One region of the Stenotrophomonas sp. LARHCG68 genome, then DNA from elsewhere that is predicted to be linked to it. Evidence: riboswitches for the same ligand, from Rfam matches in the RefSeq annotation. Region 1 holds a riboswitch; the other holds the start of a gene.
What was found. A riboswitch is a leader RNA that binds a small molecule or an ion and turns the genes downstream of it on or off. The one in region 1 is predicted to bind glycine.
Positions count from the first base shown of each region.

Region 2: linked by a shared signal. The riboswitch ahead of gcvP (aminomethyl-transferring glycine dehydrogenase) and the one ahead of ACIPR8_RS07870 (trimeric intracellular cation channel family protein) in region 1 are both predicted to bind glycine.

Region 1 is NZ_JBIXJV010000002.1:102,419-107,205, forward strand. It holds gene ACIPR8_RS07865 (acetyl-CoA hydrolase/transferase family protein) at 1-1,299, shown strand, start outside; glycine riboswitch at 1,448-1,537, shown strand; glycine riboswitch at 1,551-1,655, shown strand; gene ACIPR8_RS07870 (trimeric intracellular cation channel family protein) at 1,744-2,361, shown strand; gene ACIPR8_RS07875 (YegP family protein) at 2,510-2,848, opposite strand; gene ACIPR8_RS07880 (GIY-YIG nuclease family protein) at 2,971-3,231, opposite strand; gene ACIPR8_RS07885 (hypothetical protein) at 3,250-3,693, opposite strand; gene ACIPR8_RS07890 (3-deoxy-7-phosphoheptulonate synthase) at 3,848-4,787, opposite strand, start outside.
Region 2 is NZ_JBIXJV010000003.1:221,546-226,332, reverse strand. It holds gene gcvP (aminomethyl-transferring glycine dehydrogenase) at 1-2,635, opposite strand, end outside; glycine riboswitch at 2,746-2,854, opposite strand; gene ACIPR8_RS12170 (multidrug effflux MFS transporter) at 3,182-4,402, shown strand; gene ACIPR8_RS12165 (hypothetical protein) at 4,473-4,787, shown strand, end outside.

The DNA of each region.
Region 1 (4,787 bases):
ACCGCGCCCGAACTGGACGGCGCGCTGGCCAAGGCCGACGGCATCGCCATGCGCATGCCGTTCCAGACCGACCCCGATGCCCGCAAGCGCATCAACGACGGCAAGCTGGACTACATCGACATCCACCTCTCGCACGTCGCCCAGCACGTGTGGTTCGGTTTCTACGGCGAGATCGACACCGCCGTGGTCGAGGTCTCGGCCATCCGCGCCGATGGTGCGTTGGTGCCGTCCACCTCGGTCGGCAACAACAAGACCTGGCTGGACCTGGCCAAGAAGGTGATCATCGAGGTCAACGAGTGGCAGCCCGCCGACATCGAGGGCATGCACGACATCTACTACGGCACCGCGCTGCCGCCGCACCGCAAGCCGATCCCGCTGATCCACGCCAACGACCGCATCGGCCAGACCACGCTGGACGTGGACCCGGACAAGATCGTGGCGGTGGTGCGCACCAATGGTCCGGACCGCAACAGCCCGTTCAAGCCGATCGACGAGGACAGCCGCCTGATCGCCGGCCACCTGATCGAGTTCCTCAAGCACGAAGTGGCCAAGGGCCGCCTGCCGCACAACCTGCTGCCGCTGCAGTCCGGCGTGGGCAACATCCCCAACGCCGTGCTGGCCGGCCTGGCCGACAGTGGCCTGCGCGGGCTCAGTGCGTTCACCGAGGTGATCCAGGACGGCATGCTGGACCTGCTCAAGTCCGGCGTGCTCGAGTACGCCTCGTGCACCGGCTTCGCGCTGAGCCCGGAGGCGAACGAGGAGTTCAAGCGCAACATCCGGTTCTACCGCGACCGCATCATCATGCGCACGCAGGAAATGTCGAACCACCCGGAGCTGGTGCGCCGGCTGGGCTGCATCGGCATGAACGGCATGATCGAGGTGGACATCTACGGCAACGTGAACTCCACCCACGTCATGGGCAGCCGCATCATGAACGGCATCGGCGGTTCGGGCGACTTCACCCGCAACGGCTTCCTGTCCACCTTCCTGAGCCCCTCGATGGCCAAGGGCGGCAGCATCTCGGCGATCGTGCCGATGGTCAGCCACGTCGACCACACCGAGCACGACGTCTCGATCATCGTCACCGAGCAGGGCCTGGCCGACCTGCGCGGCCTGCCGCCGCGCGCCCGCGCCCGCCAGGTGATCGACAACTGCGCGCACCCGGGCTACCGCGACCAGCTCAACGACTACTTCGACCGCGCCTGCCGCGACAGCTACGGCAAGCACACCCCGCACCTGCTGCCCGAAGCGCTGTCCTGGCACCAGCGCTACATCGACACGGGCAGCATGAAGGCCTGAGCAGGGCCCGCGGCAGCGGGCATGCAGTCGCAGCACCGAAGCAGCCGACGGCCCCGCCGCCGGCTGTTTTCATGTGGGAGCGCTGGCACCGACAGGCGCGGGCTGCCAGATCCGGCCAGTTCATGCTGCAACGCAACAGTTACACTGACCCACGGATGCAGGAGAGAGGCGCCACGCTGGCGCCCGCCGAAGGCGCAGGCTCCCATGATCGCTCAGGCCGGTGGGCTGGAATCCCACCAACCATGCATCCGACACGCCGAGCTGGAGAGAGGTCGCCGGACACCGTCCGCGCGATCCGCCGAAGGGGCACGCGGCCATCGCCGCTGAACTCTCAGGCACAAGGGACAGCGGGAGCGGCACCGGTCAACGCAGTCCCATCCTTGCCCAGGCAAGGGTGGCGGCAGGCGCGTGGCCGGCCCCACCGCTCTGCCTGGAACCCACAGCATGCTGCTCTCCCTCATCTACCTGATCGCCATTTCCGCCGAAGCCATGACCGGCGCGCTGGCCGCCGGCCGGCGCCGCATGGACCTGTTCGGCGTGGTCATGATCGCCTGCGTCACCGCCCTGGGCGGTGGCTCGCTGCGCGACATCCTGCTTGGCCACTACCCGCTGGGCTGGGTGAAGCACCCCGAGTACCTGGGCTTCACCGTCTGCGCGGCGCTGGTCGCCACCTGGCTGGCGCGCTGGATGCACCACTTCCGCAGCACCTTCCTGGTGCTGGACGGGCTGGGCCTGATCGCCTTCACCCTGATCGGCTGCGCCATCGCGCGCGAGGCCGGGCATGCGCCGCAGATCGTGCTGATCGCCGGGATGCTGACCGGCGCGTTCGGCGGCGTGCTGCGCGACATCCTCTGCAACGAGGTGCCGCTGATCTTCCAGAAGGAGCTGTACGCGATCATCTCGCTGCTCACCGGTGCGGCCTACCTGCTGTTGCTGCACTGGCAGGTGGCCGACGACACCGCGATCGTGTGCTGCCTGCTGGGCGGTTTCGCACTGCGCCTGCTGGCCATCCGCTACCGCTGGGAGATGCCCAAGTTCGTCTACCAGGATGAGGTGCATTGAGCTGGCTGGTTTTGCCCTCACCCCAACCCCTCTCCCGCGTGCGGGAGAGGGGCCAGGTTCACGACGGTTTGAAGTGATCGGCGCAACTGCAGTTTCAAAGCCCCTCTCCCGCACGCGGGAGAGGGGTTGGGGTGAGGGCAAAACCCAACTACCCCGCTGTCTTGTCCTTCACCGTCGTGCTCGGCCCATTGCCCTTGACGCTGGTGATGCCGGCTTCGCGCGCGGCCTGCGATGCGTACAGCTGGCTGCTGCCGATCACCTGGTGGTTGGCGGCCTTGAGATTGAAATGGTGTCGACCATCGCTGCTGGTCTTGCGCTCGTAATGCGCTTCATCGGGGCTGTTCTTCTGCACCGAGGCGATGCCGTTCTCGGCCGACGCGCGCGTGGTGTAGCGCTCGCTGGTGAGGATCACCTCGGCGTTGCCTGCCTTGAGCACGAAGTAGAACTGCCCGTCCTTGCTCTTCTCCAACTCGTACCAACCTGCCATCACGAACCCTCCGCTTGAGGACGATGCCGACATGCCGCTGGACAGCCGCATGCGTGGCTGTGGTGCCCGGCTGCCCGGGCGTTGGCGCCGCCCGGAACGGCGGCTGCAAGCCAGACTCTACCTCAATCCCCGGCCCGCTCCAGCCACGCCAGCTTGTGCTGGCGGGGGAGCTGCTTGATCTGCCATTCCGCGCGCGAGGCGGCGGCACGGTCGGCGTACGGGCGCATGCCCAGTACCCGCAGCGGCGGGTGCGCGCGCGTGTAACGCGCGCCCTTGCCGGCCAGATGGGCCTGGAAGCGCGCCTGTACATCGGTGCTGATACCCGCGTAGTAGCTGCCATCGCGGCATTCCAGCAGGTACAGGAACCAGGCACCGTTACCCACGCGCGCTCCCGCCCGCTGTTACAGGCTCGCCGCGTCGGCGATCTTGCACAGGCCTTCACCCACCGCCTTGTTGGAGGTCAGCTGGCCGCCCTTGATGCTGAAACGCACCTCGACGCGGATGGTGCCGTCGTTCTGGCGGCGCACGGTGGTGCGCAGCGGCACGGTGGAGCCACCGCCACCGCGCACCGTCTGCTCGGCGGCGATGTAGCCGGTCTGCTCGTTCGGCGAGACACCCACCAGCCCCTCGGCCTCGATCGCGGCCACCGTCTTGCGGAAAGCCTCGGGGTAGCTGATGCCTTCGTGGTCGGTGGAGGCCAGGAACTGCTTGCCGGTGGTGAAGCCACCGCTCACCGCCAGGTTCTGCAGGCAGCCACTGCCCGAATCCACGACTTCCCTCTTGGCCATCGCCACGGTCGGCACCAGCATCATTGCCAGCACCATACTGCACGTACGGATACGCATCACTTCCTTCTCCATAAGCGGTGATTTCTAGGCTTCCTGCCGCGTGAGGCGCTCTCCCCTGAGACCACAGCAGGCGGGAGGCGTTGCGCCTCCCGCCGCGTAAATTACTTGGACTGGCCGGTGCGTGCCAGTGTGGCTGTCACGCTTGGCCCAGTCAGGCGGCCGCTTCCAGCTGTGCCTGGCGGCGCCCACGCACGGCCTCGGCCAGCCGCTCAAGCACCTGCACGGTGCTGTCCCAGTCGATGCAGCCGTCGGTGATGCTCTGCCCGTAGACCAGCGGTTGGCCCTGGACCAGCTCCTGGCGGCCGGCCACCAGGTGGCTCTCGATCATCACCCCGACGATGCGCTGCTCACCGCCCTCCAGCTGGCCGGCGATGTCCTCGATCACGCGCGGCTGGTTCTCCGGCTTCTTGCTGCTGTTGGCGTGGCTGGCATCGATCATCAGCCGCGCCGGCAGCTGCGACTTGCCCAGCACCTCGCTGGCCGCCTGCACGCTGGCCGCGTCGTAGTTGGGCGTCTTGCCGCCACGCAGGATCACGTGGCAGTCCGGGTTGCCCTGGGTGGCCACGATGGCGGTGCCGCCCTCCTTGGTCACCGACAGGAAGTGGTGCGGGTGCGAGGCCGCGCCGACCGCGTCGGCGGCGATCTTCACGTCACCGGTGGTGCCGTTCTTGAAGCCCACCGGGCACGACAGCCCGGAAGCCAGCTCGCGGTGCACCTGGCTTTCGGTGGTGCGCGCGCCGATCGCGCCCCAGGCCACCAGGTCGGCGATGTACTGCGGCGAGATCACGTCCAGGAACTCCACGCCGGCCGGCAGGCCGAGGCGGTTGATGTCGCGCAGCAGGCCGCGCGCCACGCGCAGGCCCTTGTTGATGTTGAAGCTGCCGTCCAGGTCCGGGTCGTTGATCAGGCCCTTCCAGCCCACCGTGGTACGCGGCTTCTCGAAGTACACGCGCATGACGATCTCCAGCTCGCCGCCGAGCGCATCGCGCAGCGGGCGCAGGCGCTGGGCGTACTCCATCGCCGCGACCGGGTCGTGGATGGAGCACGGGCCGACCACCACCGCCAGGCGATCATCCTCGCCATGCAGGATG
Region 2 (4,787 bases), on a different contig from region 1:
GGCGACCGTCCTCGATGGCCTGGATTTCCTCGCGGATCTGGATCATCGCGTCGATGAAGCGGTCCAGCTCGTGCTGCGATTCGCTCTCGGTCGGCTCCACCATCAGCGTGCCGGCGACCGGGAAGCTCAGGGTCGGGGCGTGGAAGCCGAAGTCGATCAGGCGCTTGGCCACGTCCTCGGCGCCGATGCCGGAGGTCTTCTCCAGCGGACGCACGTCCAGGATGCACTCGTGTGCCACCAGGCCGTTGCGGCCGGTGTACAGCGTCTTGTAGTGCGGGGCCAGACGGGTGGCGATGTAGTTGGCATTGAGCAGTGCCACCTGGGTGGCCTTGCGCAGGCCCGCGGTGCCCATCAGGGTGATGTACATCCAGCTGATCGGCAGGATCGAGGCGCTGCCGAAGCTGGCCGCGCTGACCATGCCGACCGGGCCGTTGTCACCGAGCTTGCCCGGCAGGAACGGGGCAAGGTGCGACTTGACCGCGCACGGGCCCACGCCCGGGCCGCCGCCGCCGTGCGGGATGCAGAAGGTCTTGTGCAGGTTCAGGTGCGACACGTCCGAGCCCCACTTGCCGGGCTTGGCCACGCCGACCAGGGCGTTCATGTTGGCACCGTCGGTGTACACCTGGCCGCCGTGCTGGTGGATGATCTGGCAGATCTCGACCACCTCTTCCTCGAACACGCCGTGCGTGGACGGGTAGGTCATCATGATCGCGGCCAGGCGGTCGCTGTACTTCTCGGCGTTGCGGCGGATGTCATCGACATCGACGTTGCCGTTGGCATCGGTCTTGGTGACCACCACGGTCATGCCGCACATCTGCGCCGAGGCCGGGTTGGTGCCATGCGCCGAATCCGGGATCAGGCAGATGTCGCGATGGCCTTCGCCGCGCGAGCGGTGGTAGGCGCGGATCGCCAGCAGGCCGGCGTATTCGCCCTGCGCGCCGGAGTTCGGCTGCAGGCTCACCGCGTCGTAGCCGGTACATTCGACCAGCATCGCTTCCAGCCCGTCGATCAGTTCCTTGTAGCCCTGCGCCTGGTCGGCCGGTACCAGCGGGTGGATGTTGGCGAACTCCGGCCAGGTCACCGGGATCATCTCGGCGGTGGCGTTGAGCTTCATGGTGCAGCTGCCCAGCGGGATCATGGTGCGATCCATCGCCAGGTCCTTGTCGGCCAGCGAGCGCAGGTAGCGCAGCATCTCGTGCTCGCTGTGGTGCGTGTTGAACACCGGGTGGGTCAGGAACGCACTGGTGCGCAGCAGACCCTTGGGCAGGGCATCGGCGGTGGCGGCGTCCAGTGCATCCACGTCGACCGTGGCGCCAAACAGCTGGCCCAGCGCGACGATGTCGGCGCGGGTGGCGGTTTCGTCCAGGCTGATGCCGACCGCGCCGGCATCGATCACGCGCACGTTGATGCCGGCGGCCACGGCCTTGGCCTGCACCGCCGCGGCGTCAACGCCGGTGACGTGCAGGGTGTCGAAGAAGTCATTGCCCACAGCAACACCGGCCGTGCGCAGCGCGCTGGCCAGGATCGCGGCCAGACGGTGGGTGCGGCGGGCGATGCGCAGCAGGCCTTCCGGGCCGTGGTAGACGGCGTACATCGAGGCCATCACCGCCAGCAGCACCTGCGCGGTGCAGATGTTGGAGGTGGCTTTCTCGCGGCGGATGTGCTGCTCGCGGGTCTGCAGGGTGAGGCGGTAGGCCGGCTTGCCTTCGGCATCGACCGACACGCCGATCAGGCGGCCCGGCATCGAGCGCTTGTAGGCGTCACGGCAGGCCATGAACGCCGCATGCGGGCCACCGAAGCCGAACGGCACGCCGAAACGCTGGCTGTTGCCGATGGCGATGTCCGCGCCCCATTCGCCGGGAGCGGCGATCAGGGTCAGCGCGAGCAGGTCGGTGGCCACGGCGACCAAGCCCTGGCGGGCATGGATGGCCTCCACCAGCGCCTTGTGGTCACCGATGTGGCCGGTGGTGTCCGGGTACTGCAGCAGCACGCCGAACACGTCGGCGGTCATGGCTTCGGCCGGGGTGCCGACCTGCAGCTCGATGCCCATCGGCTCGGCGCGGGTGCGCAGCAGTTCCAGCGTCTGCGGGTGCACGGCGTCGTGCACGAAGAACACCTTGGACCTGGACTTGGCCGAACGCTTGGCCAGGGTCATCGCCTCGGCGGCAGCGGTGGCTTCGTCCAGCAGCGAGGCGTTGGCGATCTCCATGCCGGTCAGGTCGGCGACCAGGGTCTGGAAGTTGATCAGCGCTTCCATGCGGCCCTGCGAGATCTCCGCCTGGTACGGGGTGTAGGCGGTGTACCAGGCCGGGTTTTCCAGGATGTTGCGTAGGATCACGTTCGGCGTGTGGGTGCCGTAGTAGCCCTGGCCGATGAAGCTGCGCAGCACCTTGTTCTTGCCGGCGATGGCGCGGATCTTGGCCAGCGCCTCGACCTCAGTGAGCGATTCGGGCAGCGCCAGCGGTGCCGGCGACTTGATCGAGCCCGGCACGATGGCGTCGGTCAGGGCTTCAAGCGAATCATGGCCAACGGTGCGCAGCATCTGCGCGATTTCGGCATCGTTGGGGCCGATGTGGCGGTCGACGAACGCGGAGGAGTGTTCGAGTTCGCGCAGCGAAGGGGTGTTCTGGGTCATGGCTGACGTCCGGAGAAGGCATGCAGGGCTGGGGCGGTGAGCCAGGCAAGCACCGGTACGGCCCCGCTGCCGCGCAGGCGGCATCACGGCCGGCAAGCCGGTGGCTTGCCTCGCGCCCCTCTGTCCTTTTGCCTGAGAGTTTGGAAGCAACGCGACGAGGATCGTGTGCTTCGTGCCCCTTCGGCGCCGGATTGAACCGGTCTCTCCAGAGTTTTGGTGCAGGTGGTATCGGGCCTGAGCGATTTACGGGCGTTTGCGCCTTCGGCAGCGGGGTCAGCCGCTTCTCCCACCGTGTTCGTACAGCCGGCCGATTATAGCCCGGGGCAGACCTGCGCACCGGCTTGGATTACCATTCCGTTCCCGGCCCGAGGATCGCGCGTTGCACGCGGTGGGCGGGGAGGCCGGTACCGCGGGCTGACGCGGGTTCATGTCCGGATAAACAGGCGCGATATGGCCGCGCGGCGTTACCGTGTCCGGCCCTGTTCATTTTTCTCTCCCGCACCGGTGTGCCTGCCGGTGCCGATGCACGTTGTTTCACAGGAAGCCATGAAAGCAAGCAAGCAGGTTTCGCTGCGACGGATCGCCGCGCTGGTGGCCGGGTTGTCGATGTTCGGCCCGTTCGCCATCGACGCGGTGTTCCCCGCGTTCCCGCAGATCGGCGCGCAGATGGGCGCCGACAAACTGGCCATGCAGCAGGTCATCAGCGTCTACCTGCTCACCTATGCGCTGATGAGCCTGGTCCACGGCGCGCTGTCCGATGCGCTGGGCCGCAAGCGGGTGATCATCGGCGGGCTGGTGGTGTTCATCCTGGCCTCGATCGGCTGCGCGCTGTCGCGCGACATGGGCTCGCTGCTGCTGTTCCGCGGCCTGCAGGGCCTGTCCGCCGGCGTGGGCTACATCATCGGCCGGGCGGTCATCCGTGACCTGTACGACGGCGACGACGCCCAGCGGCTGATGAGCCAGGTGTCGATGATCTTTTCCATCGCCCCGGCCATCGCCCCGATCATCGGTGGCTGGCTGCTGGGCTGGAGCCATTGGCAGGGCATCTTCTGGTTCCTGGTGGCGTTCTCCACGCTGCTGCTGGTGGTTACCTGCCTGTGGCTGCCGGAAACCCACCCGCCGCAGGCCCGGCTGAGCCTGCGCCCGGCACGGCTGGCCCAGGATTACTGGAGCATCGCGGTCAACCCGCGCTTCCTGCGCCTGGCCCTGGCCGGCTCGCTGGGCTTTGGCGGGCTGTTCCTGTACATCGCCTCGGCACCGGCCTTCATCCTGGACCTGCTGCACCTGAACGAGCAGCAGTTCGCCTGGTTGTTCATCCCGACCATCGGCGGCATGGCGCTGGGCGCCTATGCCTCCGGCCGCGCGGCCGGGCGCATCGCCGGCGCGCGCGCGGTGCGGATCGGCTATGCGTTCATGGCGGTGGCGGCGGTCTACAACATCGCCTACAACGCGTTGGCCCCGCAGATGAGCGTGCCGTGGGCGGTGCTGGCGCTGACCCTCAATTCGTTTGGCGTGGCGCTGATCTTCCCGATCCTGAGCCTGGCGATCCTGGACATGTACCCGCGCCAGCGCGGCACGGCCTCCTCGATGCAGGCCTTCAGCACGCTGGTGACCAATGCGGTCATCGCCGGCGTGTTGTCGCCGCTGCTCAGCCGCAGTGGCCTGAGCCTGGCCATCGGCGCGGCGTTGTTCGCGCTGGGCAGCGGGCTGATGTGGAAGTGGGAGCGCATCAGCCAGCGCGCCCAACGCAACACCCCGGCGGCCTGATCCATCTTCACCCCCGATCGGGGACACTATCCCTGCCGCCATCAGCGGCGACGGCAAAGAGCACATCACGATGTCGATTCAATCCAAGGGCCGCCGCGAGGCGAAGAAGAAACTGGCCGAGCGCGCCCGCAACCAGGCCGAGGCCAACCCGGCACCGAAGGCCAAGGTCGAGCCGCACGCCGAACTGCGTGACCAGCAGCGCAGCCTGCTGGCGGGCATCGTCCGCCGCGACGGCGAGTGGGTGCTGGGCATGGACGGCAAGATCGCCGGCGAGACCACCAGCGCCGCACGCGTGCTGGCGCTGATCATGCAGGCCGCCGAATGGCACGAGAACAACAACACCCCGGTGCGCCTGATGTATTCCGACGCACTGAAGGACGCCGCG